DNA from 3 places in the Streptomyces sp. NPDC085931 genome. Region 2 is predicted to be linked to each of the others. Evidence: riboswitches for the same ligand, from Rfam matches in the RefSeq annotation. Region 2 holds a riboswitch; each other region holds the start of a gene.

Region 1 (9,977 bases), on a different contig from region 2:
GGGGGCGGACGGGTCCTCGAACTCGGCGCGCAGCAGCTCGGTCACCGGCTCGCGCAGGGCGGCCACCTCGCGTGCCACCCCGTCCGGGTCGCTGCCCGTGCGGGCGCGGGAGACGGCCATCCGCCCCAGCTGGTCGCGGACCGCCTCGAAGCCGGGCGCCCGGATGTCCTCCAGCCGTCCGGCGGCGGCCACCGCGGCCAGTGCGGCGGCGACGGCCCTGCCCGCCTCGACCGCTTCGTCGCGTGAGACGGTGAAGACCGTGCGGAACAGCGCGGCGTCGGCCCAGCGTTGGGCGATCTGCTCCCGGCGCCGTTCGAGAAAGGCGCTGACCCGGTGGGCGGCCGGCTGCTGTTCCGCGTTCTCTTCCGACACCGACACGTGCATCGCTCCCTTGCGCGGGCCGGACCGAGGTCGCTCCGGCGCCTCAGTCCGTTACTTGCCGTATGACAAACATTAGTGCCGACGTTCGGCACCACCAAACACCGTGGTGCGGACGCCCTCGACCTGCGCTTTCCCCGCCGTTCAGCGGCCACGCCAGTCGAGGCACACCACCATGGCGTCGTCGTCCGGGAGGGCGCCGCCCCGGTGGCCGGTCAGTTCGCGCAGGATCGCCCGGGGCACCTCGGCGGCCGGGAGCAGCCGGGTGGACTGGATCGCCCGGGCCAGGGCGGCGGCGCCGTACGTCTCGCCGCCCGGGGAGGCGACGTCGTACACCCCGTCGCTGACGAAGATCAGCCGGTCGCCCGGCTCGACGTGGAACTCCTGGGCCACGTAGTCGGTCTCCTCGAACATCCCCAGCGGCAGCTGCGCCTCGAAGGCCACCCGCTCGACCGTGCCCTCGCGCAGCCGCAGCAGTTGCGGCGACCCGGCGTCCACCGCCCGGACCCGCCCGGTGGCCAGGTCGATGTCGAGCATGACCACCGAGAGGTAGCAGCGGCCCCGGTAATGGGCGTACACCGCCTGGTCGGCGAGGGCCGCCTGATCGGCGAGGGGGAGGCCGGCCCTGCGGGCGTTGCGCAGGGCGTTGATCGCCAGGTTCGTCAGCAGGGAGGCCTCTATGCCCTCCCCCATGCCGTTGGTGACGTAGAGGCTGAGCCGGTCGGCCGTGGCGGACCAGTCGAAGTTGTCCCCGAAGATCGCGTACGCCGGTTCCAGCTGGGCGCCCAGCTCGTACTCGGGGCGGACGCAGGAGCGGCCCGGCAGCAGCTGCCACTGCATCTCGGCGGCCAGCGTGAGCCGGTCCTTGCGCCGGGCCTGGAGGTAGAGGTCGGTGTCCCGCTCGGCCACCACCACCTCGTGCCCCAGCACCTCGGCGATCTCGGCCAGTTCGGTCAGGACGGACCGGGCGTGCTCGTGGCCGCGCAGGGTCACCGTCAGCACGCCGAGGCGGTCGCCGCGCACGGTGACCGGCAGATGCGCGCGCACGAGGTCGTCCGGGAGCCACTCCACGTGCGGCTCCTGCGCGCCGAAGGCCCGGCCGGCCGGGCCGCTGTGCACCGGCACCGGCTGGAGGGTGTGCGGCAGGACGGACACCGGCTGCAGCACGGTCAGGCCGTAGTCGGCGAGGAACAGCTCGACGGAGTCCGCCGCGTACTGATCGGTCAGTACACGACGGACCGCGTCCAGCAGTTCGTGGGGTGCCGCCGTGCGCAGGGCGCGCTCGGCGGCCACGAATCTGTTCATGATCGTCGTCACGGGGGTTGCTCCACCAATCCTTGGTCGGGCGCCGGCCGCTTCCGGGGCGGGCACCGACGGGTTCTACGGGCTTCTACGGGTTCCGGGGGGACGCGGGGCCGGGGTGCGCGGGCCCGGGTATGAGCGGGTGGGCGGCCGGCGGGAGGAGGGGCGGGCGGGGGCCGGGGCCGTCGTCACCGCCGGTTTCCCGTACGCCTAGTACGCTGACGGCCATCCCGGTGCCTGCGAGAGTGTGACTGTGACTTCCCTCCGACCCCGCCCTGAGCCCGCAGAGGTCGCCCGTGTGACCTCCACGGCCGCGGAGTTGCTGGAAGTCCTGTGGGGCAGGGCCTCGACGGCGCCCGCGTCCGCGTCCCAGCTGCGCGTGCTGCTCATCCTCGAGCACCACGAGGGCATCAACCTGCGCACGCTCGCCGACTCCCTCGCCTCCACGCCGCCCTCCACCAGCCGGCTGTGCGACCGGCTGCAGGCGGCCGGGTTCGTCGAACGCGTGGTGAGTCCCGTCGACCGGCGAGAGCTGCGCCTGCGGCTCAGCAGCCGGGGCCGCGCCTTCCTGGCCGATCTGCGCGTGCGTCGCGAGGAGGCGCTGCGCGCGGTGCTCGACCAGATGCCCGCCGCCAAGCGGGTCGCGCTGCTGCAGGGTCTGGAGGCGTTCTGCGACGCGGCGGCGGCCCAGATACACGACGACTCCGACGACTCCCGCGCGTCCGGTACCCGGACTGCCTGACCTGCCCGCCGCGGCGCCGGACCGCGCCCCGCGGACCCGTCCCGTCACCTGCCCGGCCTCGCTGCTTTGTTGCTCCACGACTATAGTTGTCAAACGACAACTGTCCGTTCCACGACCCCCCGGGTCTCTTTCGCCGCACCGCACCGCCCACCCTCCTGCCCGTACCGACACAGCACCTGTGCGGGTACCCCGACACCGCCCCGACCTGCGCCGACTGTGGTCTACGTCTCGTCGTGGCCGCTGGGGGGCATGACCGGGGCGAGCGCGGGTAGCGGCGGTGGAGGTGGCCTGTCGGGGGATCGGAGCGGGCCGGAACTACGAGGGAGGGCCCGTGACCGCGACCACGCGCATCGGCACGACGACGGATTCCGCCACCTACGCAGGTGAGGAGCTGCCGCAGATCGCGGAGCCGCAGAAGATCCCTCCGCAGGACGCGCGCGAGCTGACGGGACAGTTCCTCGACCGTCTCGCGGTGCTGGAGGAGGGCACGCCCGAATACCAGTACGCGCGCAACACGCTCATCGAGATGAACATGTCGCTGGTGCGCTTCGCGGCCCGCCGGTTCCGCTCGGGCGGCCAGTCGATGGAGGACGTCGTCCAGGTCGGCGTGATCGGCCTGATCAAGGCCATCGACCGGTTCGAGGTCTCCCGCGAGGTGCAGTTCACCAGTTTCGCGGTGCCGTACATCGTCGGTGAGATCAAGCGCTTCTTCCGGGACACCTCGTGGGCGGTGCACGTGCCGCGCCGGCTGCAGGAGGCCCGTACGGAACTGGCCAAGGCCACCGAGGAACTGGCCTCCCGGCTGGGCCGCGCGCCCAGGGTCGCGGAGCTGGCGGCCCTGATGAACCTCTCCGAGGAGGAGGTCGTCGAGGCCCAGATCGCGGCCAACGGCTATGTGTCCTCCTCCCTCGACGCCACGATCAGCGCCGACGCCGAGGAGAGCGACACCAAGCTCTCCGAGTTCATCGGCGGCGAGGACCCGGCGCTGGAGCTGGTCGAGGACTTCCACTCCCTCGCGCCGCTGGTCGCCGAACTCGACGAGCGCCAGCGCCTCATCCTGCACCTGCGGTTCGTGGAGGAGCTGACGCAGGCCGAGATCGGCGCCCGGCTCGGCATCTCCCAGATGCACGTGTCCCGGCTGCTCTCCCGCACGGTGGCCCGGCTGCGGTCGGGGATGCTGGCGACCGGCTGAGGTCATGAGCCCGCGGTGAGCGCGGGGCGCCCCGCCCGACGGTCGCGTCCCGCGCTCACTGGTGTCCACGCGACCGGTCCGTACCACGCGCGACGTCACCACCGTCGCCGCCGCCCGGCCCGCCCGGGCCGTCCAGGCCTGCGATGCCGCCCGTACCGTCGGTGCCGTGCGGGCCGTCCGGGCCTGCGGTGTCTTCCGCGCCGTTCCTGCCTTGCGAGCCGTACAGGTTTGCGGTGCCCTCTGTGCCATGGGTGTCGTCCGTGCCCTCGCGGCCTTGCGTGCCATCGATGCCCTTGCCGGTGAACGTGCCATCCGCGCCTGCGGTGCCATTCGCGCCGTCGGTGCGCCGCGTGCCCTCCGTGCCGCGCGTGCCCTCCGTGCCGTGCGTGTCCTCCGGGTCTTGCGTGGCGTCCATGCCGTGCGTGCCTGCCGTGGCGTCCGTGCCGCCCACGCGGGGCAGCGCGGTGCGCCGGGCGGTGAGGAATCCGCGCAGGCCCCGCCTGAGCGCCGCCCGCTCCGCCGGCTGCATCGCCTCCAGCGCCGTGGTCAGGGCCCGGGTGCGGCGGGCGGCGACCTCGCGCAGGACGTGCCGGCCGTGGGCGGTGAGCCGGAGTTGCACCTCGCGCCGGGTGCCCGGATGCGGGGCGCGTTCCAGGAGGCCGGCCGCCGCCAGGCGGTCGCAGAGGCGGCTGGCCGTGGGAAGGCCGATGTCGAGCCGGTCGGCCAGGGACGTGAGGTTCAGGCCCGGAGCGGCCTGCAGAGTGCGCAGCGCCCGCAGCTGGTGCGGGGACAGCCGCAGGGACGCTTCCTGGGCGGCGATGGCCCACAAGGCCGTCAGGCTCTCCACGGCATCGGCGATCTGTGCCGCGACGGCCTCCGGGCCATCACCCCGTCCCCTCGCCCGGTGGTCTCCGGGGCCGTCGAGATCGGTCACAAAACGGTCACTTTCCATAAGCTCCGGGTACTGCGGAGGTCGCCCTCATTCAAAGGCTGTACCCGAAGAGCCGTAGGGCAAGCAGTCCCGTTCGGCGCCGGATCGGACCCGGGTGGCTCAGCCGGCGCTCAGCTCCGTCAGTGCCGCGAGCGGCAGCGTGTGCTGCGTCTGGAGGACCTTGGCGCGCAGGTAGCGGACGTTGTGCGCGGTGGTGAAGACCCCCGTCGGGACCCGGTCGCGGACGTCGACGCCCAGGGCGCGCAACTGGGCCGCCTTGTCGGGGTTGTTGGACAGCAAGTCCAGCCGGCCGATGCCGAGGGCCCGCAGCATCTGCGCCGCGGCCGTGTAGTCGCGGGCGTCCTCGGGCAGCCCCAGTGCCGCGTTCGCCTCGTAGGTGTCCAGGCCCTGGTCCTGCAGGGCGTAGGCGTCCAGCTTGTTGTAGAGGCCGATGCCCCGGCCCTCCTGGCGCAGGTAGAGGAGCACGCCGCCGCGCTCGGCGATGCGCTCGACGGCCTCGCGCAGCTGCGGGCCGCAGTCGCAGCGGGCCGAGCCGAACACGTCCCCGGTCAGGCACTCGGAGTGCAGCCGCACGAGCGGCACCGGGCCGGGCTCGCCCAGGACGACGGCCACGTGCTCCTGGCCGTCGGCCAGGCCGTGGAAGGTGACCAGCTCGGCGTCGGCCTCGTAGCCGTCGTGGAAGCGCAGCGGGACCCGGACGCGGGAGCGGGGGGTGGCGAGGACGCTGGGGGTGTCGGGCACGCGGGCCTCCGGGTTCCGTTCCTGTTCGGCTGCACAGCCGTCTGCCGGGTTGCTTCAGATTTGAAACAGACCCACGACCGGAACCCTACTCGTGCTTGAACTTTGAAGCAACGGACCGACGGCTCCTGTGGCGCGCGTCACGAACAGGCCGTCGAGGACCTCCGCCGCCACGGCAGGTCGTCCGCGACCGAGCGGGACCCGTCCTCCTGGAGCCCCCGCACGATCGCGGTGGAGATCTCCTCCAGTTGCCCGACCTGCTCCGCGCTGAGCCGGTCGAACAGGGAGCCGCGCACGGTCTCGACGTGCCCGGGCGCCGCCCGCTCCAGCACGGCGAACCCCTCGTCGGTCAGCGCCGCGACGCTGCCCCGCTTGTCGTACCGGCACGCCTCGCGCCGCAGCATGCCGTCCTTCTCCAGGCGCGTCACCGCGTACGTCAGCCGGCTGCGCGTGATCTTCAGCCGCTCGGCGAGCTCGGTCATCCGCAGCCGCCGTTCCGGGGCCTCCGACAGGACCGACAGGATGGAGTAGTAAAGGTGGGGCATGCCGGCGTCCTGCTGGAGCTGCCGGTCGATCGCGTCCTCCAGGAGCAGCGAAGCGGCGATGTAGGCGCGCCAGGCGCGCTGCTCCTCGGGGGTGAGCCAGCGAGTCGTCATACCGCCAGTGTAGGTTTGTTTCAAACTTGAACCAAGGTCCGTCCGTCCGCCGTCCCGACCAGCCGCGGAGCGCCGATGCCCCACCCGTACGTCCTGCTGTCCGCCGCCGTCTCCCTCGACGGCTACCTGGACGACACCGGTCCCGAACGCCTGCTGCTGTCCAGCCCGGCCGACTTCGACCGGGTCGACGAGGTCCGCGCGTCCGTCGACGCGATCCTGGTCGGCGCCGGCACCATCCGCGCCGACAACCCCCGGCTGCTGGTGAACTCGCCCGAACGCCGCTCCGCCCGGGTGGCCGCCGGCCGGCCCGAGTACCCGCTGAAGGTCACCGTCAGCGGCTCGGGCGACCTCGACCCGGACGCCCGGTTCTGGCACACGGGCGGTGAGAAGGTCCTGTACACGACCGACGCCGGCGCCGAACGCGCCCGCGCCCTGGGCATCGCCGCCGACGTCGTCCCGCTCGGCGCGGACCTGGACTGGCGCCGACTCCTCACCCACCTGCACGACGTCCGCGGTGTGCGGCGCCTCATGGTCGAGGGCGGCGGCCTGATCCACACCCAGCTGCTCACCCAGGGACTCGCCGACGAACTCCAGCTGGTCCTCGCCCCGTTGTTCGTGGGCGACCCCCGCTCCCCTCGCCTCTTCGGCCCCGGCGGCTACCAGGGCGGCCGGCTCCGGCTGCTGGAGACACGACGGATCGAGGACGTCGTCCTCATGCGCTACGCGCCCACCGCCCCGGGCACCGGCGCCCTGCCCGTCGCCGCCGACCACCACTGGCTGGCCCTGGCCTGCGAGCTGGCGGAGCGCTGCCCGCCCTCGGACACGGCGTTCAGCGTGGGCGCGGTGGTGGTCGCGGCCGACGGCACGGAGCTGGCCCGCGGCCACTCCCGCGAGGGGGGCGACCCGGTCGTGCACGCCGAGGAGGCGGCCCTGGCCAGGATCGACCCGGCCGACCCGCGGCTCGCCGGCGCGACGGTCTACAGCAGCCTGGAGCCCTGCGCCCGCCGCGCCTCCCGGCCCACGCCCTGCGTCCGGCTGATCCTCGATGCGGGCGTGCGCCGGGTGGTCACGGCCTGGGGCGAGCCGGACACCTTCGTGGCGGCGGCCGACGGCAGCGGGGTCCTGGCCGCCGCCGGTGCCGACGTCGTCGTCCTGCCGGAACACGCGGAGCGGGCCCGGAAACCCAACCGCCACCTGCTGCCCTGAGCCCTCGGGGACGGGTGTGGCACGAGCTGTCCTGCGCATGGCGTACACTGGAATCACAACGACGCGGGGTGGAGCAGCTCGGTAGCTCGCTGGGCTCATAACCCAGAGGTCGCAGGTTCAAATCCTGTCCCCGCTACTGAAGGCCGAGGGCCGGAATCCGAAAGGGTTCCGGCCCTCGGTGCTTTCCCCGATCCGGCCCTTACGCACAGTGAGCGAACCCTCCCGCTCCGCATAACAACTGACACACTGTCAAAAACCGTTTGCGGCTTGAGAGGCGGCCAACTCGCCCGATTTAAGCCGGTCATGGCAGGTACGTCCGTGCGAAAAAGGTTAATGATCAAGCGGAATCGCTGGAATACACACCGCGCCTCCATTAACGTTCGATAACGCAGCGCGGTCGTCCCAGCCGTCACAGAAGGCGGCTCCGTGCGCACGCGCCGAATCCCGAAAGGGAACCGGGGAACCACCACTTGGGGTGAATCGAGCGGATGCCGCCGTGGAAGCACGGCCGGTATACGCGCGTAGGAGACCTTCCTGCTCCGAACCCGTCAGCTAACCCGGTAGGCGAGAAGGAAGGAAAGGAGTACGCCTACGTGGCGTCCAACCGGCCTGCCCCCGCGGCCCCGTTCGCGACGGACCAGCGCGACACCGAAGTCTTCTACGGCGGTCAGCGCACCGACGAGGGCCCGTTCCAGGAGTGGAACCCCACCGCGGAGTCCATCCGCCCCGTCCGTGGCCGGCATCGCGTCACCAAGCAGCGCGGCGGAGGGCTCGCCCGCAGCTCCACCGTCCTGGGCGTCGGCGTCATAGCCGCCGTGGGCGCCGGCGGCATGGCCAGCGCCCAGACCGGCAAGCCGCCGGTGTCGATCTCCGTGCCGGACCTTCCCTCGGTGGGTTCCCTCATCTCGGACGACGACACCCCCGAAGGCTCCGCCACCCCGCTCAGCGATCTCGCGACGGCCGCCGCGGACACCGACGAGGGCGGTGCCAACGCCGGCGAGGCCCTGCGTGCCCGGATCATGGCCCAGGTCGAGCACCAGCAGGAGCAGATCGAGACCAAGGCCGCCGAGGAGGCCGCGGCCGCCGCCGAGAAGGCCGCCGCCGAGGCCGTCGCGAAGGCGGAGAAGGAGGCCAAGGCCAAGGCCGCCGAGGCCAAGCGGAAGGCCGAGGAAGAGGCCCGCAAGAAGGCCGAGGCCGAGCGGCTCGCCGCCCTCGCCAAGCAGTACACGCTGCCGACCTCCTCGTACACGATCACCTCGTCCTTCGGCCAGGCCGGCGCCTACTGGTCCTCCGGCTATCACACCGGACTCGACTTCGCCGCCCCCACGGGCACGCCGATCAAGGCGGTCCACAGCGGCACCATCACCGAGGCCGGCTGGAACGGCTCGTACGGCTACAAGACCGTCCTCACCCTCGATGACGGCACGGAGATCTGGTACGCGCACCAGTCGTCCATCGGCGTCAGCGTCGGCCAGAAGGTCAGCACGGGCGACGTGATCGGCCGTGTCGGCGCCACCGGCAACGTCACGGGGGCGCATCTGCACCTCGAGGTCCACGCGGCCGGCTCCAGCAGCGGCATCGACCCGATGGCCTGGCTGCGGGACAAGGGACTCAACCCCTGAGCGGCGAACGCCCGTAAGAAGCACCGGCAGCCCTGACGACGACCCCCCGACGTCAGGGCTGCCGGTCGTTCCGTGCCGGGCGGGTGCCGGACGTCAGGACCGGTAGGGGTTGTACGCCGGGTACGCCGCGTGCCGCGCGGGCTGAGGGGCGTGGGCGGCCGGGTGGCCGTAGCCGTAGCCGGTGGGACGGCCGTACGCGCCGGGGACCGGCCAGGGCGGGCGCGTGACCGGCGCCGGCGGGGCCGTGATCCGGGCCGCGTGGTCCAGGGCCGGGCGGGCCGCCTCCCGGCGGCGCCACAGTTCGCCGAGCAGTTCCATCTCCCGTACGGCGAAGTCGGGCCCGGCGCGGCCGCGGCGGGCCCGGTGGCGCAGGAAGGCGAGCGACGTCGCGTACGCCTCGTACCGCGCCACCTCCCGTGCCGCCGCCTTCCCGGCGTGCCGGCGGGCGTACTGGCGGGCGATCCGGCGGGCCCGCATCGAACCGAGCGCGTACGGCTCGGCCGGGGTCAGCCAGCCCGCGGCCGCGTACGCGGGCAGCTCCGTCCGTACGGTGCGCAGCTCCCGCTGCCGGGTCCAGATCACCAGCCACGTCAGCAGCCCGAAGATCGGCACCATGAACGCCGCGTACACGGCGAAGAACCCGTACTCGCCGAACGTCGACGAGCCGTTCCACATCGCGTGCATGCCCATCGCCAGCAGCAGTCCGGCGAGCGGGAAGGCGGCGCGGCGCAGGCGCTGCCGGTCCGCCGCGAGCGCGGCGGCGCCGAAGCCGATGCCGGTCAGGACCGTGAAGAGCGGGTGCGCGAACGGCGACATGATGATGCGGACGAAGAAGGTCGCCGCCGTGACGGAGGCGATGCCGCTGCCGCCGGTGAGCTGGTCGGTGCCGAAGGCGGTGCCCAGGTAGAGGATGTTCTCCGTGAAGGCGAAGCCGGTCGCGGTGACACCGGCTATGACCACGCCGTCGACGATGCCGGTGAAGTCGCGGCGGCGGAAGAGGAAGACCAGGAGAACGGCCGCCGCCTTGGCCGTCTCCTCGACGACCGGCGCTATCACGGTCGACCCCAGCGTGTCCGCGCTGGACGGGTCCGCGGTCGCCGTCGCTATCCATCTCGTGGCGAAGCTGTTGGCGACGATCGCTATCAGCGCCGCCGCGCAGGCGCCCCAGGCGAAGGAGAACACCAGGTTG
Region 2 (9,977 bases):
GGGAACGGCTCGTTGTTCGCCGTACGGGCCAGCAGCCCTGTCGACGACAGCAGCACCCGGCACGGGTCGTCGGCCACCTGCAGCGGCACGGACGCGACCGGGGCACCGCCCGTCTCCAGCAGGACCGTACGCCGGTCGGTGCCGAACTTCTTGGCGACCGTGGCCAGTTCGGAGGAGACGAGCTTGCGCAGCTCCGCGTCCGAGTCGAGGATCCGGGTCAGCTCCTCGATCTCCCCGGTGAGCCGCTCCTTCTCCGTCTCCAGTTCGATGCGGTCGTACTTGGTGAGGCGGCGCAGCGGCGTGTCGAGGATGTACTGCGTCTGCACCTCGCTCAGCGAGAACTGCTCCATCAGGCGCTGCTTGGCCTGCGCGGAGTTCTCACTGGAGCGGATCAGCCGGATGACCTCGTCGATGTCCAGCAGGGCCGTCAGCAGGCCCTCGACCAGGTGGAGACGGTCGCGCTTCTTGCCGCGGCGGAACTCCGAACGCCGCCGCACGACGTTGAACCGGTGGTCGAGGTAGACCTCCAGCAGCTCCTTCAGGCCGAGCGTGAGCGGCTGGCCGTCCACCAGGGCCACGTTGTTGATGCCGAAGGACTCCTCCATCGGCGTCAGCTTGTACAGCTGTTCCAGCACCGCCTCCGGCACGAAGCCGTTCTTGATCTCGATGACCAGGCGCAGGCCGTGCTCGCGGTCGGTGAGGTCCTTGACGTCGGCGATGCCCTGGAGCTTCTTCGCGCCGACCAGGTCCTTGATCTTGGCGATGACCTTCTCCGGGCCGACCGCGAAGGGCAGCTCGGTGACGATGAGGCCCTTGCGGCGGGCCGTCACCTGTTCCACGGAGACGGTCGCCCGCATCTTGAACGTGCCGCGGCCGGTCTCGTAGGCGTCCCGGATGCCGGACAGGCCGACGATGCGGCCGCCGGTGGGCAGGTCGGGCCCGGGGACGTGCTTCATCAGGGCGTCGAGGTCGGCGTTCGGATGCCTGATCAGGTGCCGGGCGGCGGCGATGACCTCGCGCAGGTTGTGCGGCGGCATGTTCGTGGCCATGCCGACCGCGATGCCCGAGGCGCCGTTGACCAGGAGGTTGGGGAAGGCGGCGGGCAGGGCGGCCGGTTCCTGCTCCTGGCCGTCGTAGTTGGGGTTGAAGTCGACGGTGTCCTCGTCGATGGACTCCGTCATGAGGCTCGTGGCCTCGGCCATCCGGCACTCGGTGTACCGCATGGCGGCCGGCGGGTCGTCGTTGCCCAGGGAGCCGAAGTTGCCGTGGCCGTCCACCAGGGGGACGCGCATGGAGAACGGCTGGGCCATCCGCACGAGGGCGTCGTAGATCGACGCGTCGCCGTGCGGATGCAGCTTGCCCATCACCTCGCCGACGACGCGGGCGCACTTGACGTACCCGCGCTCGGGGCGCAGGCCCATCTCGTTCATCTGGTAGACGATGCGCCGGTGCACCGGCTTCAGGCCGTCGCGGGCGTCCGGCAGGGCCCGGGAGTAGATGACCGAGTACGCGTACTCGAGGAAGGAGCCCTGCATCTCGTCGACGACGTCGATGTCGAGGATCCGCTCCTCGTACGAGTCGTCGGGCGGCGGGGTCTTCGTGCTGCGGCGGGCCATCGCTGCCGGCTCCTCCTGTTACTGGTCGCTCGCCTACGGGGCTTGACGCCGGTGACGACACGGCGGCCGTGCTCAGCCCCTCGGGCCTGCGTGCGCTCGCCCACGTGTCACCGGCCGCCCCTGCGGCTCGCTCGTGCTGCTGCGATCCGGATCTGACGCCGACCATTGTGGACCGCCGCACTGACAAGCGGGACCAGGGCCCGGTCCCGAAGGCCTTTCCGGCTCCCGCGAGCAGGTCGGCGCCGGGAACTTCACCAGGGCTCCGCACGCTTGCATACAGTGGCAGGACCGGCAGGAATCCGCGGTTGGGAAGACCGCTCCGCGATCGAAGGGACGTACATGCCCATGGGTCACACGGCCACAGCCCAGGCAGGCTCCGGGGGCCTGACAGCGACCGAGCACCGCCTGGCCAACGGTCTGCGCGTGGTGCTCTCCGAGGACCACCTGACCCCCGTCGCGGCGGTGTGCCTCTGGTACGACGTCGGCTCGCGCCACGAAGTCAAGGGGCGTACCGGCCTGGCTCACCTTTTCGAGCACCTGATGTTCCAGGGCTCCGCCCAGGTCAAGGGCAACGGCCACTTCGAGCTCGTCCAGGGCGCGGGCGGCTCGCTGAACGGCACCACCAGCTTCGAGCGGACCAACTACTTCGAGACCATGCCCGCCCACCAGCTGGAGCTCGCCCTCTGGCTGGAGGCCGACCGCATGGGCTCCCTCCTGGCCGCCCTCGACGAGGAGTCGATGGAGAACCAGCGGGACGTCGTGAAGAACGAGCGCCGCCAGCGCTACGACAACGTCCCCTACGGCACCGCCTTCGAGAAGCTCACCGCCCTCGCCTACCCCGAGGGCCACCCCTACCACCACACCCCCATCGGTTCCATGGCCGACCTGGACGCGGCCACCCTGGAGGACGCCCGCGCGTTCTTCCGCACGTACTACGCGCCGAACAACGCCGTGCTCTCCGTGGTCGGCGACATCGACCCGGAGCAGACCCTGGCCTGGATCGAGAAGTACTTCGGCTCCATCCCCGGGCACGACGGCAAGCCCGCGCCGCGGGACGGCTCGCTGCCCGAGATCATCGGCGAGCAGCTGCGCGAGGTCGTCGAGGAGGACGTCCCGGCGCGCGCCCTGATGGCCGCCTACCGCCTGCCCGAGGACGGCACGCGCGCGTGCGACGCTGCCGACCTGGCCCTGACCGTCCTCGGCGGCGGCGAGTCCTCGCGCCTGTACAACCGCCTGGTGCGGCGCGACCGTACGGCCGTCGCGGCGGGCTTCGGCCTGCTGCGGCTCGCCGGGGCGCCCTCACTGGGCTGGCTGGACGTGAAGACGTCCGGCGACGTGGAGGTGCCGGTCATCGAGGCCGCCATCGACGAGGAGCTCGCCCGGTTCGCCGAGGAGGGCCCCACGGCCGAGGAGATGGAGCGCGCCCAGGCCCAGCTGGAGCGCGAGTGGCTGGACCGGCTCGGTACGGTCGCCGGCCGCGCCGACGAACTGTGCCGGTACGCCGTGCTGTTCGGCGACCCGCAGCTGGCGCTGACCGCCGTGCAGCGTGTCCTGGAGGTCACGGCGGAGGAGGTCCAGGAGGTCGCCAAGGCCCGCCTGCGCCCCGACAACCGCGCGGTGCTCGTCTACGAGCCCGTCGCCGACGAGACCGCTGACGAGACCGACGACGCCGACACCGCCGGGGACGCCGCGGCAGCGGCCGGCGACGAGAACGAGGAGGCGGCCAAGTGACCGAGCTCGCCACGATGGACTTCCACCCCCGGCCGCAGGCGGGCGAGGCGCGCCCCTGGGCCTTCCCCGCCCCCGAGCGCGGCACGCTCGACAACGGCCTGACGGTGCTGCGCTGCCACCGCCCCGGTCAGCAGGTCGTCGCCGTGGAGGTGCTGCTGGACGCCCCCCTGGAGGCCGAGCCGGCCGGCCTCGACGGCGTGGCCACGATCATGGCGCGGGCCTTCTCGGAAGGCACCGACAAGCACTCCGCCGAGGAGTTCGCCGCCGAGCTGGAGCGGGCCGGCGCCACCCTCGACGCGCACGCCGACCACCCCGGCGTCCGGATCAGCCTGGAGGTCCCGGCCTCCCGGCTCGCCAAGGGACTCGGTCTGATCGCCGACGCCCTCCGGGCGCCCGCGTTCGCGGACAGCGAGGTCGAACGGCTGGTCCGCAACCGCCTCGACGAGATCCCGCACGAGCTGGCCAACCCCTCCCGCCGGGCCGCCAAGGAGCTGTCCAAGGAGTTGTTCCCGGCGGGCTCGCGCATGTCGCGGCCCCGGCAGGGCACCGAGGAGACGGTAGCCGCGATCGACTCCGCGGCCGTGCGCGCCTTCTACGAGAAGCACGTCCGCCCCGCCACGGCCACGGCCGTGGTGGTCGGCGACCTCACGGGCATCGACCTGGACGCCCTGCTCGGCGACACCCTGGGCTCCTGGACCGGCTCCTCGGCCGAGCCGCGCCCCGTGCCGCCGGTGACCGCCGACGACACCGGCCGGGTGGTCATCGTGGACCGCCCGGGCGCCGTCCAGACGCAGCTGCTGATCGGCCGGATCGGCCCGGACCGGCACGACCGCGTCTGGCCCGCGCAGGTGCTCGGCACGTACTGCCTCGGCGGCACCCTCACCTCCCGCCTGGACCGCGTCCTGCGCGAGGAGAAGGGCTACACCTACGGCGTGCGGTCCTTCGCCCAGGTGCTGCGCTCCGCGCCCGACGGCACCGGTGCCTCGATGCTCGCCATCAGCGGGTCCGTGGACACGCCCAACACCGGCCCGGCCCTGCAGGACTTGCGGACGGTGCTGCGCACCCTCGCCGCCGAGGGGCTGACCGACGCCGAGCGGGACGTCGCCGTGCAGAACCTGGTCGGAGTGGCGCCGCTGAAGTACGAGACCGCCGCGGCCGTCGCGAGCACGCTGGCCGACCAGGTCGAGCAGCACCTGCCCGACGACTACCAGGCCACGCTGTACCGCCGGCTCGCCGCGACGGGCACGGTGGAGGCCACGGCGGCGGTCGTCAGCGCCTTCCCCGTGGACCGTCTGGTGACCGTCCTGGTGGGCGACGCGGCGCAGATCAAGGCCCCGGTGGAGGCCCTGGGCATCGGCGCGGTCACGGTCGTGGCCGCCGAGTAGCGGCACACGCGCCACGGAGCCCTGGTTGCCTTCCAAGGCACCAGGGCTCCTTTATGCCCGAATTGGGGCGGGAGTTGCCTGTCTGCCCTGTGGGATGCGCTACAAAAGCCCGGATCCGTTTGGGAATTGAAAGTGGCCCCGTTTAGCTTCGTCCGGGCTGTTCGTCAGGCAGTGCGCCGCACCCGCGGCACCGGACAGTCATCGCCGAGTCCCCGTACGGCGCGAGCCAGGGGAGCCGGGGACCCACGCAGTCCCTGGGGTGAATCGGACGCCCGCGCGAGCCGCGAGGGGGTCCGTAGGAGACCTTCCTGCTCCGAACCCGTCAGCTAACCCGGTAGGCGAGAGGGAAGGAAAGGACCAGCCACTTCATGGCGTTCACGCGCGCCACCGGCAAGCATCGCCGTCCCAGCAGGATCCAGCGCGGCACGGCCCGCGCGGCGGGCGTCGCGGCGCTCGCCACCACCGGTGTGATCGGCACCGTCGCCGCCCCGGCCTTCGCCGCCGATGAGCCCGCCGTCGAGCAGACCGGCCTCACCCCCGTCATCACCATGGGCGACACGGTGGCCCAGCAGATCGACGCGCAGGCCGTCGCGCAGAAGCTGGCGGCCGAGGAGGCCGCCGCCGTGAAGAAGGCCGAGGAGGCCGCGCGCGAGCGCGCCGCCGAGGCGGCGAAGAAGGCCAAGGAGGCCGCCGAGAAGGCCCGCGAGGCCAAGGAGCGCGCCGCCCGCGAGGCCGAGCGCAAGCGCCTCAACAGCTTCGTGTCCCCGATCCCGGGCTCCTACGTCTCCACCGGCTACAAGGCCGGCGGCGCCGTCTGGTCCTCCGGCAGCCACACCGGCATCGACTTCCACGCCGCCACCGGCACCTCCGTCCACGCCGTCGGCGCGGGCACGGTCGTCGAGGCCGGCTGGGGCGGCGCCTACGGCAACCAGGTCGTGATCAAGATGAACGACGGCACGTACACCCAGTACGGCCACCTGTCGTCCGTCGGCGTCTCGGTGGGCCAGCAGGTCACCCCCGGCCAGCAGATCGGCCTGTCCGGCGCGACCGGCAACGTGACCGGCCCGCACCTGCACTTCGAGGCGCGCACGAGCCCCGAGTACGGCTCGGACATCGACCCCCTCGCCTACCTCCGCTCGCACGGCGTGAACCTCTGACGCCACCCGCTCAGCGCCCGAAAGGCCCCGGCTCACCGAGCCGGGGCCTTTCGGTATTCCCGCCCCCCAGACGCCCCTGTCCAAAAAATATCCATGGATTCCGGGCTCCCGTCGGAAATTCCGGCTGATTGCAATAGAGTCACGGAACACACGTCACTCGTCGACGTTTCACGGGGATTAAGCGGAGGTCGGGTCATGCGTATTCCCGCGCACTCGGTGTGCACGGCCATCCGGGACGACATCGTCGCGGGTGTCCACGAGCGCGGCAGCCGGCTCACCGAGGAACTCCTCGCGCGCCGCTACGGCGTCTCGCGCGTCCCCGTCCGGGAGGCCCTGCGCACGCTGGAGGCCGAGGGCTTCGTGGTGACCCGGCGGCACGCGGGCGCGTGCGTGGCCGAGCCCACCGAGCAGGAGGCGGCCGACCTGCTGGAGATGCGCGCGCTGCTGGAGCCGCTCGGCGCCGCCCGGGCCGCCCAGCGCCGCACCGAGGCCCATCTGAAGGTCCTGCGCGGCCTGGTCCGGCTGGGCCAGGAGCGCGCCCGCCGGGGCACCAGCGACGACCTGCGCTCCCTGGGCGGCTGGTTCCACGAGACGCTGGCCCAGGCCTCCGGCAGCCCCGCCCTGATCGCGATGCTCGCCCAGCTGCGCCACAAGATCGCCTGGATGTACGCGGTGGAGGTGCCGGCCGATCCGGTGGAGTCCTGGACCGAGCACGGCGCGATCGTGGACGCGGTGGCGCGCGGCGACAGCGAGCGCGCGCGGGCGGTCACGGCGCTGCACGCCGAGCGCGCGACGTCCGCGCACCGGCTGCGCCCGCTCGCCCCGCGGGAGCGCGTCGAGCGTGTGAGGAACCCGCAACATCCCGTAAACACGGCGAGCCCGCGGCATTAACACGGAAGCCGTATACAAAGAGTGGAGTTCCGCGGGGGATTTATTCTGCTGCCCTTTTCCGGTGATCCGGTGAGCCGTTTTGAATTCGAGGCGCCCGGGTCCCCGGAAATGAGCGAAGCCGCGCCGGCCTCAAAGGCCGGCGCGGCTTCACCCGTGAAAACCGCCGGAACGACTCAGACGGTCTCGGGAAGCTCCTCGAGGCCCTCGGAGACCAGCTTCGCCAGCCGGTCCAGGGCGGCGTCCGCGCCCTCGGCGTCGGAGGCGAGGACGATCTCCTCGCCTCCCTGGGCGCCGAGGCCCAGGACGGCGAGCATGGAGGCCGCGTTGACGGGGTTGCCGTCTGCCTTGGCGATCGTCACCGGGACGCCTGCGGCCGTGGCGGCTCGGACGAAGATGGAGGCGGGGCGGGCGTGGAGGCCCTCGGCCCAGCCGACGTTGACGCGGCGCTCAGCCATGTGATGCTGCCCTTCGCTGTTCAGGGTTGTCTAGACCAGTTTCCCATACGTGAAGCCCGGGGCGGACCTGTCGTCCCGCCCCGCGGTGCCGTCGGATCGCGGCCTCGACCCGACGAACGCCCTCCACAGCCTGCCTCGCGCCGTTGTCAGGCGCTAGCCGTACTCTGGGGCCCATGCAGACCTCGCCGGACCGGCACGAGTATCCCGCCCACTGGGAAGCCGACGTGGTGCTGCGCGACGGGGGCACCGCGCGCGTCCGGCCCATCACCGTCGATGACGCCGAGCGTCTGGTCAGCTTCTACGAGCAGGTCTCCGACGAGTCGAAGTACTACCGCTTCTTCGCGCCGTACCCTCGCCTGTCCGCCAAGGACGTCCACCGCTTCACGCACCACGACTTTGTGGACCGGGTGGGACTCGCGGCCACGGTCGGCGGCGAGTTCATCGCCACCGTACGCTACGACCGGATCGGCCCCGACGGAACGCCCGCGTCCGCCCCCGCCGACGAGGCCGAGGTCGCCTTCCTGGTGCAGGACGCCCACCAGGGCCGCGGCGTCGCCTCCGCCCTGCTCGAACACATCGCCGCCGTCGCCCGGGAACGCGGCATCCGCCGCTTCGCCGCCGAGGTGCTGCCCGCCAACACCAAGATGATCAAGGTGTTCACGGACGCCGGGTACACCCAGAAGCGCAGCTTCGAGGACGGCGTGGTCCGCCTGGAGTTCGACCTGGAGCCCACCGACCGCTCCCTCGCCGTGCAGTACGCGCGCGAGCACCGCGCCGAGGCCCGGTCCGTGCAGCGGCTGCTCGCCCCCGGCTCGGTCGCCGTCATCGGCGCCGGACGCACCCCGGGCGGGGTGGGCCGCAGCGTCCTGGGCAACATCCGGGACGCCGGCTTCACGGGCCGGCTGTACGCCGTGAACCGGGCCCTGCCCGAGGAGCGGAAGGAGCTCGACGGGGTGCCCGCCCACCGCTCCGTGCGGGACATCGACGGACCCGTGGACCTCGCGGTCGTCGCCGTGCCGGCCGAGCAGGTCCCCGAGGTGGTCGCCGAGTGCGGCGAACACGGCGTGCAAGGACTCGTCGTCGTCTCCGCCGGATACGCCGAGAGCGGCCCCGAGGGGCGCGAACGCCAGCGCGCCCTCGTCCGGCAGGCGCGCACGTACGGCATGCGCATCATCGGCCCGAACGCCTTCGGCATCATCAACACCTCCCCCCGGGTGCGGCTCAACGCCTCCCTCGCCCCCGAGGTGCCGCGCCCGGGCCGCATCGGCCTGTTCGCCCAGTCCGGGGCCATCGGCGTCGCGCTGCTGTCCCGGCTGCACCGGCGCGGCGGCGGCGTCACGGGCGTCACCGGCGTCTCCACCTTCGTCTCCTCGGGCAACCGCGCCGACGTCTCCGGCAACGACGTCCTGCAGTACTGGTACGAGGACCCGGACACCGACGTCGTCCTCATGTACCTGGAGTCCATCGGCAACCCCCGCAAGTTCACCCGCCTCGCCCGCCGCACCGCCGCGGCGAAGCCGCTGGTCGTGGTCCAGGGCGCCCGGCACGGAGCGGCTCCCCAGGGGCACGCCGTACGGGCGACGCGGCTGCCGCACGCGACCGTCTCGGCCCTGCTGCGGCAGGCCGGGGTGATCCGGGTCGACACGATCACCGAGCTGGTGGACGCCGGCCTGCTCCTCGCCCGCCAGCCCCTGCCCGCCGGACCCCGGGTGGCGATCCTCGGCAACTCGGAGTCGCTCGGCCTGCTCACCTACGACGCCTGCCTCGCCGAAGGACTGCGGCCGCACCCGCCGCAGGACCTGACCACGGCCGCCTCCGCCGAGGACTTCCACGCCGCCCTGTCCCGCGCCCTGGCCGACGACCGCTGCGACGCGGTGGTCGTCACGGCCATCCCGGCGGTGGGGGAGGGCTCGGTCGCGGACGCGGCCCTCGCCCAGGCCCTGCGCTCGGCGGCGGCCGCCGCACCGGCCAAGCCGGTCCTGGTCGTCCACGTGGAGCTCGGCGGCCTCGCCGAGGCCCTGTCGGCCGCGGCGAGCACGGCACCCCAGTCCGAGGCGGACAGGCCCGCGCCGCCGGCCTTCGACCCGGCGTCCGCCACGGCACGGCCCCCCGCCGAGGCCCCCGAGGGCGCCCACCTGATCCCCGCCTACCCCGCCGCGGAACGCGCGGTCCGCGCCCTCGGCCAAGCCTTCGCGTACGCCCGGTGGCGGCGCGACGCCGCCGACCCCGGCAAGGTGCCCGAGTACGACGACATCGACGTCAAGGGTGCCGCCGCCCTGATCGACGGGCTGCTCGCGCGCGGCCAGGGACTCACGCTCGGCACGGACGCCACCTGCGACCTGCTCGGCCACTACGGCGTCCACGTCCACCGCGCCCTGCCGGCCCCGACCGCGGACGCCGCCGCACAGGCCGCCCGCGCCCTCGGCTACCCGGTGGCCCTGAAGGCCACCGCCCCGCACCTGAGGCACCGCGCCGACCTGGGCGGCGTCCGCCTCGACCTCGCGGACGAGGAGCAACTGCGCCGGTCCTACGCCGAATTGACGGAGCTGTTCGGCGCGCCGGACGAGCTGCGCCCCGTGGTGCAGCGGATGGCGCCGCGCGGCGTGGACGTCGTGGTGCGGGCGGTCATCGACCCGGCGGCCGGCGCGGTGCTCTCCTTCGGGCTGGCCGGGGCCGCCTCGCAGCTGCTCGGGGACACGGCACACCGGCTGATCCCCGTCACCGACCGCGAGGCGAGCAGCC
Region 3 (9,977 bases), on a different contig from region 2:
AGTCCTCGACGATGGCGTCCCGCTCGACGCCCAGGGCGAGCAGCGTCACCGCGATGGACAGGCCCGCGCGGTCCTTGCCCGCCGCGCAGTGCATCAGCGCGGGGACGCTGTCCTCGGCGAGCGCGTGCAGCACCCGGGAGTGCTCCGCGGTGCGGTCCTTGATGATCATGCGGTAGGACGCGATCATCCGGTCCGCGCCCTTGCCGTCCGCGAGGATCGCGCGCAGCTGCTCCAGGTCCCCGTCGCGGACCATCCGCCAGAACTCGGCGCCGTCGGCCGGGTCGCTCAGCGGCAGGTTCACGTTGCGCACGCCCGGCAGCTCGACGTCCGGGCCCTCGAGCTTCTGGTCGGCGGCGTTGCGGAAGTCGAAGACCGTGTGCAGGCCCAGCGTGGCCAGGAAGGCGGCGTCCTCCGCGGTCGCGTGCGCCAGGTGGCCGCTGCGGAAGAGCACGCCCTGCCGCACGCGCCGCCCGTCCACGGTCGGCAGTCCGCCCACGTCGCGGAAGTTGCGCACTCCGGCCAGCTCGGGCTCGGTCGACGGGACCTGCTGTGTCACGTGGGCTCCTCCCCATCGGCGCCGCCGACGCGGGCTCGGCGGCGGGCACCACTCGACGATACGACATGCCTGCCAGGGGCAATGAGGTGTCCACAGGCGTTGCCCGATGCGCCCACCGGCCTCGATGATGTTGCTGATTGATCGTCCCTGGTCGTGCTTGTCCGAATCTGTGAGGTCTCGATGCTGGACATCTCGGAAGACGGTCGTACCTGGGTGCTCTCCGGCCCGGCCGGCAGCTACGCCCTCCATGTCACCGACCGGGACGAACTGCTGCATCTGCACTGGGGCCCCCGGATCACCCTCGCCGACGCCGAGGCCCTCGCCCTGCGCCCCCTGCCGGAGTACTGGCCTTTCGAGTCCCCGCTCGACGGCCGCGAGGAGTACCCGGTCGAGGGCGGCCCCCGTTTCGTCCGCCCCGCCCTGTCCGTGCGCACCGCCGGGCGGCGCGGCACCGCATGGGTCCACGAGGGGTACGAGACCGAGGACGGCGAGCTGCGTCTGCGCTTCCGGGACGACGGCCTGGCCATCACCCTGCACTACCGGATGCGCCCCTCCTCGGACGTCGTCGAGCGCTGGGCCACCCTGGACAACCAGGGGCCGGAGGTCGAGGTGCTGCGCGCCGACTCCGCGACCTGGACCCTGCCCGACCGCGACAGCTGGCGGCTGTCCCAGCTGCACGGCCGCTGGGGCGCCGAGTCCCGGCTGGTGCGCTCCGCGCTGACCTACGGCGAGAAGGTGATCGGCAGCCGGCGCGGTCACACCGGCCACCAGCACCTGCCCTGGGTCGCCCTCGACACCGACGCGACCGAGGAGCACGGCGAGGTCTACGGCTGCGCCCTGGGCTGGTCCGGCTCCTGGCGGATCTCCGTGGCGCAGCTCCCCGACGCGCGCGTGCAGATCACCGGCGGCGCCGGCCACGACGACTCGGGCCTGCTGACGCTGGGCACGGGGGAGTCGTACACGACCCCCGTCTTCGCCGGGCTGTGGAGCGGCGGCGGCTTCGGCGGGGCGAGCCGCGCCTGGCACGCGTACCAGCGGGCCTACGTGATCCCGGACGCCGGGCAGGACCGGCCGGTGCTGTTCAACTCCTGGGAGGCCACCGGGTTCGACATCTCCGAGGAGCAGCAGCGGGCGCTCGCCGAGCGGGCCGCGGCCCTGGGGGTCGAGCTGTTCGTCGTCGACGACGGCTGGTTCGGGGCGCGCACCGGCGACCGGGCCGGGCTCGGCGACTGGACGCCCAACCCCGAGCGCTTCCCCGGCGGGCTGAAGCCGCTCGCCGACCATGTGCACGGCCTCGGCATGCGGTTCGGCATCTGGGTCGAGCCGGAGATGGTGAACCCGGACAGCGACCTGTACCGCGCCCACCCGGACTGGGTGCAGTACCAACCGGGACGAAAGCGGACGGAGTTCCGCAATCAGCTCGTACTGAATCTGGCCCGGGAGGACGTCCAGGAGTACCTGTGGGGGCAGCTCGACGGGCTCCTGGCCGGCGCCCCGATCGACTACGTCAAGTGGGACTTCAACCGCTGCTTCACCGACGCCGGCTGGCCCGGTGACCGCTACCCGCAGCGGCTGTGGGTCGACCACGTCCGCGCCCTGTACGGCCTGCTCGACCGGCTGCGGGCCGCCCACCCGGGCGTGGCCTTCGAGTCCTGCTCGGGCGGCGGAGGCCGGATCGACCTGGGCGTGCTCAGCCGTACGGACCAGGTGTGGACCTCCGACAACACCGACCCGCTCGACCGGCTCGCCATCCAGCACGGTTTCAGCCAAATCCACCCCGCGCGCGTGATGGCCGCCTGGGTCACCGACAGTCCGAACGCCATGCTCAACCACCGGGCCAGTTCCCTGCGGTTCCGGTTCGTCAGCGCCATGGCCGGGGTCCTCGGGGTCGGCGGCGACCTCACGAAGTGGACGGAGGAGGAACTCGCCGAGGCGCGTCAGTGGGTGGCGCGCTACAAGGAGATCCGCCCCGTGGTGCAGCGCGGTGACCTCTACCGGCTGCGGCCCCCGGAGGGCGGGCCGAGCGCCGTGCAGTACGTCCTCGGCGACGAGACCGTCGTCCTCGCCTGGCTCCCGGCGCAGCGCTACGGCGACCCCGGGCCGGCGCTCCGGCTGCGCGGCCTCGATCCGGCGGCGACGTACGAATGCCTCGAAACGGGCGAACTGCACCGAGGGGCCGTCCTGCTGCACCACGGACTGCGGGTCGTGCTGCGCGGAGACCTGGACGCCACCGTGGTCCGCCTTAAGCGGAAGTAGTCATTCTTGTCCGAATAAGGCGCTTCGGCCGCTTCGCCATAACGTGCCCCGGTCGTAAAGGAGATGAGAACGGGGTGCGTGACCATCGTCATACTCGTGACGATGTGTTGTTGCCATGCGCACGTAATCAGGGCCCCATTCAGGGCGATTGAGGAAAGCCGGAGATCCGTAATCCACGCTCGGTGACGGGAAAATGTGCCGACGCGTCAAGAAAAACGCCTCCACGGGCAACCGCAAGCTTGTCCCGTCGCGTCCTGGTCGCTTACGTTCCACACCAATCCGGACGGACGCCTAATCCTGCCGCCGCCCGGAGCCCGCACACACTGACCCGACGTACGGCAGGAGCGGGGGACCCACAGGTAAGACGCCTGTTCCGGTTCCCGGAACGGGCTTGGGGTTAAGCCGCGCCCGCCGCGGCCGGGCATCTCCAGCCCGCACCCGACAGCTCACCTCGCAGGCGACGGAGAGGAATTCGTCATGCCCGCGAAGGGTAAGCACCGCCGCCCCAAGACCCAGCGTTTCACCCGCTCCATCGCCGTCGCCGGAACCGGCGGGGCCGCTCTCGCCCTTCCCCTCATGGGGGCCGCCGGCGCCCACGCCGCCACTCCGCAGGCGGCTGTGGAAAAGGCCGTCCAGGCCGCCCCGGCCGCCGAGAAGAAGGCCGCGGAGAAGGCCACCGGCACGCGCACCTACACGGTGAAGGCCGGCGACTATCTCGCGAAGATCGCCGACGACCAGAACGTCAGCGGCGGCTGGAAGAAGCTCTACTCCGGCAACCGGGACGCCGTCGGCGACGACCCGTCGCTGATCCACCCGGGCCTGAAGCTCTCCCTCGGCAAGAAGGCCGCCGCGAGCGCCCCCCGGGCGTCCGCGCCGTCCGCGCCCAAGGCATCGGCCGAGAAGGCGGAGAAGCCCGCGCAGAAGCCCGCGAAGAAGTCCTCGTCCGCCGGGACGCGGACCGCCGCGAAGCCGGCCGCCGCGCCGGCCGCCCAGAGCAACGCCGCCGGCTACAGCTCGCCGGTGGACGGTGCCACCGTCGGCACCCCGTACCGCATGTCCGGCAGCATGTGGTCCAGCGGCTACCACACCGGTGTCGACTTCGTCGTCCCGACCGGCACCTCCCTCAAGGCCGTCGGCGCGGGCACGGTCGTCTCCGCCGGATGGGGCGGCGCCTACGGCAACCAGGTCGTCATCAAGCTGAACGACGGCCACTACGCCCAGTACGCCCACCTGTCCCAGCTCTCCGTCTCGGCCGGCCAGACCGTGACGGCCGGGCAGCAGGTCGGCCTGTCCGGCGCCACCGGCAACGTCACCGGACCGCACCTGCACTTCGAGATCCGCACCGCCCCGGGCTACGGCTCGGACGTGGACCCGGTCGCCTTCCTGCGCTCCCACGGCGTCTCCGTCGGCTGACCCGTCGCGCGACCGGCTGCCCGGCCCGGGTCGGGTCCGGCTCGGTCGTCGCACCTGACACGCCGCCGAAGGCCGGTCCCCGATCCCCGGGGCCCGGCCTTCGGCGTGCGCGCCCCCGGCGCGGGCCACCGACCGGGGGCGCCGGGCGGGACTGCGGTGGCCACGTCCGGACCGGCGGCTTCCGGGTGCGGCGGTTCCCCCGCAACACCCCTGACGCGTCGGCTATTCCGGAATTGGCGAACACTTTGGGAGTGGCTTATCTCACCGCCCGTCAACCTTTTCTACGGTCGCGTAGGTCACATTCGAAGGTGAATCATGAGCGGCTGTGGCAGACGATTCGAAGAGTGACAGCAGAGCAGTGATCGGGTCGTACGTGGCGGTGGGGGACAGCTTCACCGAGGGTGTCGGTGATCCCGGCCCCGACGGGGCGTTCGTCGGCTGGGCCGACCGGCTCGCCGTCCTGCTCGCCGACCTCCGGCCCGAAGGCGACTTCCGGTACACCAACCTCGCCGTGCGCGGGAAGCTCCTCGACCAGATCGTGGCGGACCAGGTTCCGCGGGCCGTCGAGATGGCCCCGGACCTCGTCTCGTTCTGCGCCGGCGGCAACGACATCATCCGGCCCGGCACCGACCCGGACGAGGTGGCCGAGCGCTTCGAGCGGGCGCTGGCGCGGCTCACGGCGGTGGCCGGGACGGTGATGGTGACGACCGGGTTCGACACGCGTGGCGTGCCCGTGCTCAAGCACCTGCGGGGCAAGATCGCCACGTACAACGGACACGTCCGGGCCATCGCCGACCGGTACGGCTGCCCGGTGCTCGACCTGTGGTCGCTGCGCAGTGTGCAGGACCGCAGGGCCTGGGACGCCGACCGGCTGCACCTGTCGCCCGAGGGGCACACACGCGTGGCGCTGCGCGCGGGGCAGGTGCTGGGGCTGGACGTCCCGGCCGATCCCGAGCAGCCGTGGCCGCCGCTGCCGCCGCGGGGGACGCTGGAGGTGCGGCGGGACGACGTGCACTGGGCGCGGGAGTTCCTGGTGCCGTGGATCGGACGGCGGTTGCGGGGGGAGTCCTCCGGTGACCATGTGACGGCCAAGGGCGCGCTGTCGCCGGAGGACATCCGGATGCGGATCGCCGCGGTGGCGTGAGGGTGCGCGTGGGGGCGCGCGTCCTCGCCTGACGGCTGCGGTGCGGGTCGGGGCCGTGCGCCGAGTCCGGGTCGGGGCGGTGGCGGGGGCGCGGGTGGGTCGTGCCTCGAGTCGGGGTCGGGGGCGCGCCGGGGGTGCGGGTGCTGCGTCCACTTCATGGCGTGGCCCGGCTGCGGGCCGTCGTGTCGCCGGGGTGGCCCGGCCGTCCCCGGCGGCTACGCCGGGTCGCCCGACGGGGCGGATTCCAGGCGGAGTTCGCGGGCCAGGGCCTCCTCCGTCCACTGCTGGGCCCATGTCCTCGGCATCGCGCCGGGATAGGACGTCAGCTGGACGGCCAGACCGTCGAGGAAGGCGGTGAGGCGGAGGGCCGTGGCCCGCGGGTCGGGGCAGTGGAACTCGCCCGCCGCCACACCCTCCGCGATGACCTCCGCGAGGGCGGCCTTCCACTGGCGGTCGAGGTCCTGCGTGACCTCGCGCAGCGCCGGTTCGCGCAGGGCCGCCGCCCAGCCCTCGATCCACAGGCGCCAGCCCTTGGCCTGGCCGGTCGGGGCGTACCAGCGGACGGCCGAGCGCAGCCGCCGCAGCGCCGACGTGCGGCGGCCCAGCAGCTTGCGCAGCTGCGCCAGGTCGGCCTCGGCCGCGTGCCGGAACGCCGCCGCCACCAACTGCTCCTTGGACGCGAAGTGGTAGAGCACCAGCGCGTTGCTCACGCCGAGCGCGGAGGCCACGTCGGCGATCCTGACCGCGGCCACGCCCCGGGCCTCGATCTGCTCCACGGCGGCGCGCAGCAGTTCCCCACGCCGTTCCGCCACGCTCAACCGGACTCTCGTCACGCCGTCACCCTACCCACGCGTGCCGTCCCCCCGACGTGCGGATCCGGCCTGCCTCAGCGGTAGCAGCCGTACCGCCGCGCGATCACCGGCAGCCGGTCCGCGGCGATCGCGTGGGCCGCCGCGCGAGGTGTCGTCCCCTCGGCCCGCGCGCGGGTCAGCATCCGCTCGACCAGGGCCCGCATCGAGCGGCGCGTGTGGGCGAACGCCTCCTCGGCGTCGGCGCCGATGTCCCCGAACAGGGTCCACCACCACCAGGCGTTGGTCCCGGAGTTGACCACCACGTCCGGCAGCACGGTCACCCCGCGCCCGGCCAGCAGCGACTCCGCCTCCGGCCGTACCGGCATGTTGGCCGCCTCGACGATCCAGCGGGCCTTGACGTGCCGCTGGTTCTCGGCGTCGACGGCGTACGACACCGCCGCCGGCACCAGCACCTCCGCGTCGGCCGACAGCCAGGCGTCGCCGGGCAGTTCCAGGTCGCCCGGCCGCAACGCGGCGCGGTCCACCGTGCCGTGGGCGTCCCGCGCGGCGAGCAGCGCCTCCACGTCGAGCCCGGCCGGGTGGGCGATCGTGCCCTTGACGTCGGCGACCGCCACGATCCTGAGCCCCGCCCGCGCCAGGAAACGTGCGGTGGCGCCGCCCATGGTGCCCAGCCCCTGCAGGGCGACCCGGGTCCCCGCGTGCGGCACACCGGCCCGGTCCAGCGCCGTGAGGGCGGCCTCGGCGACGCCGCAGCCGCCGGCCAGTTCGCCGAGCCCGATGCCGTCCACCTCGACCGCGAACGCGTCCGCCAGCCGTCGGCGTGCCCCGGCCTCGTCGTCCAGCAGCGGATACACCGCCTGGATGGAGGAGACCAGCCCCGCCTCCGCCACGGCCCGGTCCACCGTGTCCTGGGAGAGCCCGAGGTCCTCTCCCGTCGTCCACATGTGCTCGACGTAGGGCCGCATCGCACGCAGGTAGCGCACCAGCAGCGGGTACGCCCCGGGGTCGCGCGGGTCGCAGTCGATACCGCCCTTGGCGCCGCCGAGCGGCACATAGCGGCTCGCCGGGTCGTAGTGCAGGGCCTCCTTCACGGTCATGCCGCGGGCCAGGCCGGCGACCTCGTCCATGGTGCAGCCCGGGCGCATCCGCAGTCCGCCGCTGGCGACGCCGCGCACCAGCCGGTCGACGACCAGGAAGCCCTGCCGGCCGGTGACGTGGTCGGTCCAGGTGAGGGACAGCAGGGGGCCGGCCGCCATGGCGATCTCCTTCGCGGGGTTACTGAATCAGCGGTCAGTATCGCGCCCGGAGGGACCCCTGAGCCCCGGTGGTGCCGGAGGGGCCGACCATAATGGAAAGCCTGACCGACTCCACCTGGAGGTACCGTGGCCGGTTTCCGTCCCCTGAGCTCCGGGCTCCGCACCCTGCGGCCCGAAGCGTTCGGCGCGGACCCGCGCGGTGAGCGCATGGCGCGCATCCGCAGATCGCCCCACTTCAAGGACGGGGTCTTTCAGAACCCCGGAGGTCCCGCGCGGACCCGGCCCTCGGGCTCGACCCTGGACTTCGCGAAGGTCTTCTTCGACAAGGACACCCGGCCCCGCCGCGCCCCGCGGGGCCCGGTGCCGGTGCACTCCACCACCCTCGCCGACATCTCCCGGCCCCCCGCCACCGGCCTCAGGCTGACCTGGATGGGGCACTCCAGTGTGCTCGCGGAGATCGACGGCCGGCGCGTGCTGTTCGACCCGGTGTGGGGGGAGCGCTGCTCCCCGTTCCCCTTCGCCGGTCCCAAGCGCCTGCACCCGGTACCCCTGTCGCTGGCCGCCCTCGGCCCGGTCGACGTCGTCGTCATCTCGCACGACCACTACGACCACCTGGACATGCCCAGCATCAAGGCCCTGGCCGGCACGGACACGCTGTTCGCCGTGCCGCTCGGCGTCGGGGCGCATCTGGAGCGCTGGGGCGTCCCCGCCGACCGGCTGCGCGAACTGGACTGGCACGAGTCGACCGAGGTCGCCGGCCTCACCCTCACCGCCACCCCGGCCCGGCACTTCTGCGGCCGGGGACTGCGCAACACCCAGCACACCCTGTGGGCCTCCTGGGTGGTCGCCGGCGGTGGGCACCGGATCTACCACAGCGGGGACACCGGCTACTTCGAGGGCTTCAAGGAGATCGGCGCAAAGCACGGGCCGTTCGACGCCACGATGATCCAGATCGGCGCCTACTCCGACTTCTGGCCCGACATCCACATGACCCCCGAGGAGGGCATGCGCGCCCATCTCGACCTCCAGGGCGGGCCGGAGGGCGGCCCGATGCTGCCGATCCACTGGGCCACCTTCAACCTGGCGACGCACCCCTGGGCGGAGCCGGGCGAGGGGACACGCTCGGCCGCCGCCGCGGTGGGCGCCCGGATCGCCCTGCCCCGCCCGGGCGAGCCCTTCGAGCCGACGGCCGGGACCGTTCCGTCCGAGCCGTGGTGGCGTGGGGTGGCGCGCGCACCGGCCGGCGGCACCGTCGCCGCCGGGCAGGCCGTCACCGACGCGGCGATCAGGTCCGCGTCGGACGCGGCAGCCGTGGCCCAGGCCGATACGCTCAGTGACGTCCGTCGGGATGCGGCCAAGGGCGCCGAAGGCTCCGAGGCGCTCCCGGCGGGCTGATCCGGGACGCACGCGAGACGACGGCGAGGGCCGGGGAGCGATACGCTCCCCGGCCCTCGCCGTCTGCGTGTGACCGCTGCTGACCAGGTCTGATCGAACTCTTGCTGTACTCGACGGGTTCAGTGGCGGGGTTATCGGTCTGTCGTACGAGACCTCATACCAGAGCGGGACGCTCAGCGTATGAGTTTGTCAACTGCCCACCGCACATGATGCGCTGGCGACTACTGTCAGTGGCCGTCGGAAGCAGGGCGGATCAGGGAGCGGGGGCCGGCACGTGCAGGCGCAAGGCGGACGAGGGAGCCGACGCGAGGGCGATCCCCGCTGCCCGCGCGCCACCGACGCCGGCCCGGGCACCGCCCCGGCGCCCGCCTCCCGGCAGCGGGCCGAACCGGGCCGGGGCAGCGCAGGGCTGCCGCGCGGGGAGTCCGGGCGGCAGCGCGGGGACTCGGGGCGACCGCCTGAGGACTCCGGGCGGTCGCGTGGGCGGTCCGGGCGGTCGGCGCGAGCGGACTCCGGACGGTCGACGGGAGCGGACTCCGGGCGATCGACGGGAGCGGACTCCGGGCGGGGGACGCGAGGGGACTCCGGGCGATCGACGCCGGGCACTTCCGGGCGGATGGCGCTCGGAGGGTCCGGGCGGCTGGACCGGGGCGCGCGCAAACGGCCGCGGGAGCCCGGACGCACCCCCGCAAGCCCCCCTGGCACCCAGGCCCGACGGACCCGTACGAGGACACCGATGTCTCATCTCCGCGCCCCGGCCGCACGAGCGGACCGCCGTGAGGGCGCGCGGCACGGGCGGCCCACCGCCCGCACCGCCCCCGCGCTGCCCGAGACCCACATACGGCCCCAGCTGCTGCGTCTCGCCGTCCTGCCGCCGGTCGCCGTCGCCCTGAGCGGCTGCGCCGCCGTCCTCTTCACGGTCCGCTCCACCGGAGCGCGGCCCGGACCGACCCTGTGGGCCGTGCTCGGCGGAGCCGTCTTCGTCACCCTGGTGGGCATCGCCGTCGCCGCGGTGGCCGCGGGCCGCGCCGCCCGCTCCGTGCACGACCGCGTCGGCGCGCTGCGCCGCGCCACCGCACGCCGCGAGGCCGACCTGCGCACCCTGGTCGAGACGCTGCGCCGGGGCGACGGGCCCCCGCAGCACA

The links. Region 2 has a riboswitch for cyclic di-AMP ahead of ACIGAN_RS03025 (M23 family metallopeptidase). Riboswitches for the same ligand answer to the same signal wherever they lie in the genome.
Region 1: linked by a shared signal. The riboswitch ahead of ACIGAN_RS32070 (M23 family metallopeptidase) and the one ahead of ACIGAN_RS03025 (M23 family metallopeptidase) in region 2 are both predicted to bind cyclic di-AMP.
Region 3: linked by a shared signal. The riboswitch ahead of ACIGAN_RS13850 (M23 family metallopeptidase) and the one ahead of ACIGAN_RS03025 (M23 family metallopeptidase) in region 2 are both predicted to bind cyclic di-AMP.

The regions. Positions count from the first base shown of each region.
Region 1 is NZ_JBITSK010000020.1:20,572-30,548, reverse strand. It holds gene ACIGAN_RS32115 (STAS domain-containing protein) at 1-384, opposite strand, end outside; gene ACIGAN_RS32110 (PP2C family protein-serine/threonine phosphatase) at 523-1,683, opposite strand; gene ACIGAN_RS32105 (MarR family transcriptional regulator) at 1,928-2,422, shown strand; gene ACIGAN_RS32100 (RNA polymerase sigma factor SigF) at 2,754-3,614, shown strand; partial or broken gene ACIGAN_RS32095 (MarR family winged helix-turn-helix transcriptional regulator) at 4,075-4,566, opposite strand; gene ribA (GTP cyclohydrolase II) at 4,666-5,307, opposite strand; gene ACIGAN_RS32085 (MarR family winged helix-turn-helix transcriptional regulator) at 5,445-5,960, opposite strand; gene ACIGAN_RS32080 (dihydrofolate reductase family protein) at 6,036-7,166, shown strand; tRNA gene ACIGAN_RS32075 (tRNA-Met) at 7,229-7,302, shown strand; cyclic di-AMP (ydaO/yuaA leader) riboswitch at 7,592-7,748, shown strand; gene ACIGAN_RS32070 (M23 family metallopeptidase) at 7,760-8,788, shown strand; gene ACIGAN_RS32065 (PrsW family intramembrane metalloprotease) at 8,882-9,977, opposite strand, start outside.
Region 2 is NZ_JBITSK010000001.1:711,294-721,270, reverse strand. It holds gene ACIGAN_RS03040 (DNA topoisomerase (ATP-hydrolyzing) subunit A) at 1-1,616, opposite strand, end outside; gene ACIGAN_RS03035 (M16 family metallopeptidase) at 1,956-3,347, shown strand; gene ACIGAN_RS03030 (M16 family metallopeptidase) at 3,344-4,732, shown strand; cyclic di-AMP (ydaO/yuaA leader) riboswitch at 4,925-5,088, shown strand; gene ACIGAN_RS03025 (M23 family metallopeptidase) at 5,101-5,889, shown strand; gene ACIGAN_RS03020 (GntR family transcriptional regulator) at 6,085-6,780, shown strand; gene ACIGAN_RS03015 (HPr family phosphocarrier protein) at 6,954-7,235, opposite strand; gene ACIGAN_RS03010 (bifunctional acetate--CoA ligase family protein/GNAT family N-acetyltransferase) at 7,409-9,977, shown strand, end outside.
Region 3 is NZ_JBITSK010000006.1:67,123-77,099, forward strand. It holds gene ACIGAN_RS13840 (tyrosine-protein phosphatase) at 1-556, opposite strand, end outside; gene ACIGAN_RS13845 (alpha-galactosidase) at 737-2,812, shown strand; cyclic di-AMP (ydaO/yuaA leader) riboswitch at 3,124-3,285, shown strand; gene ACIGAN_RS13850 (M23 family metallopeptidase) at 3,290-4,225, shown strand; gene ACIGAN_RS13855 (SGNH/GDSL hydrolase family protein) at 4,584-5,369, shown strand; gene ACIGAN_RS13860 (TetR/AcrR family transcriptional regulator) at 5,585-6,202, opposite strand; gene ACIGAN_RS13865 (Glu/Leu/Phe/Val dehydrogenase dimerization domain-containing protein) at 6,256-7,437, opposite strand; gene ACIGAN_RS13870 (MBL fold metallo-hydrolase) at 7,564-8,832, shown strand; gene ACIGAN_RS13875 (sensor histidine kinase) at 9,569-9,977, shown strand, end outside.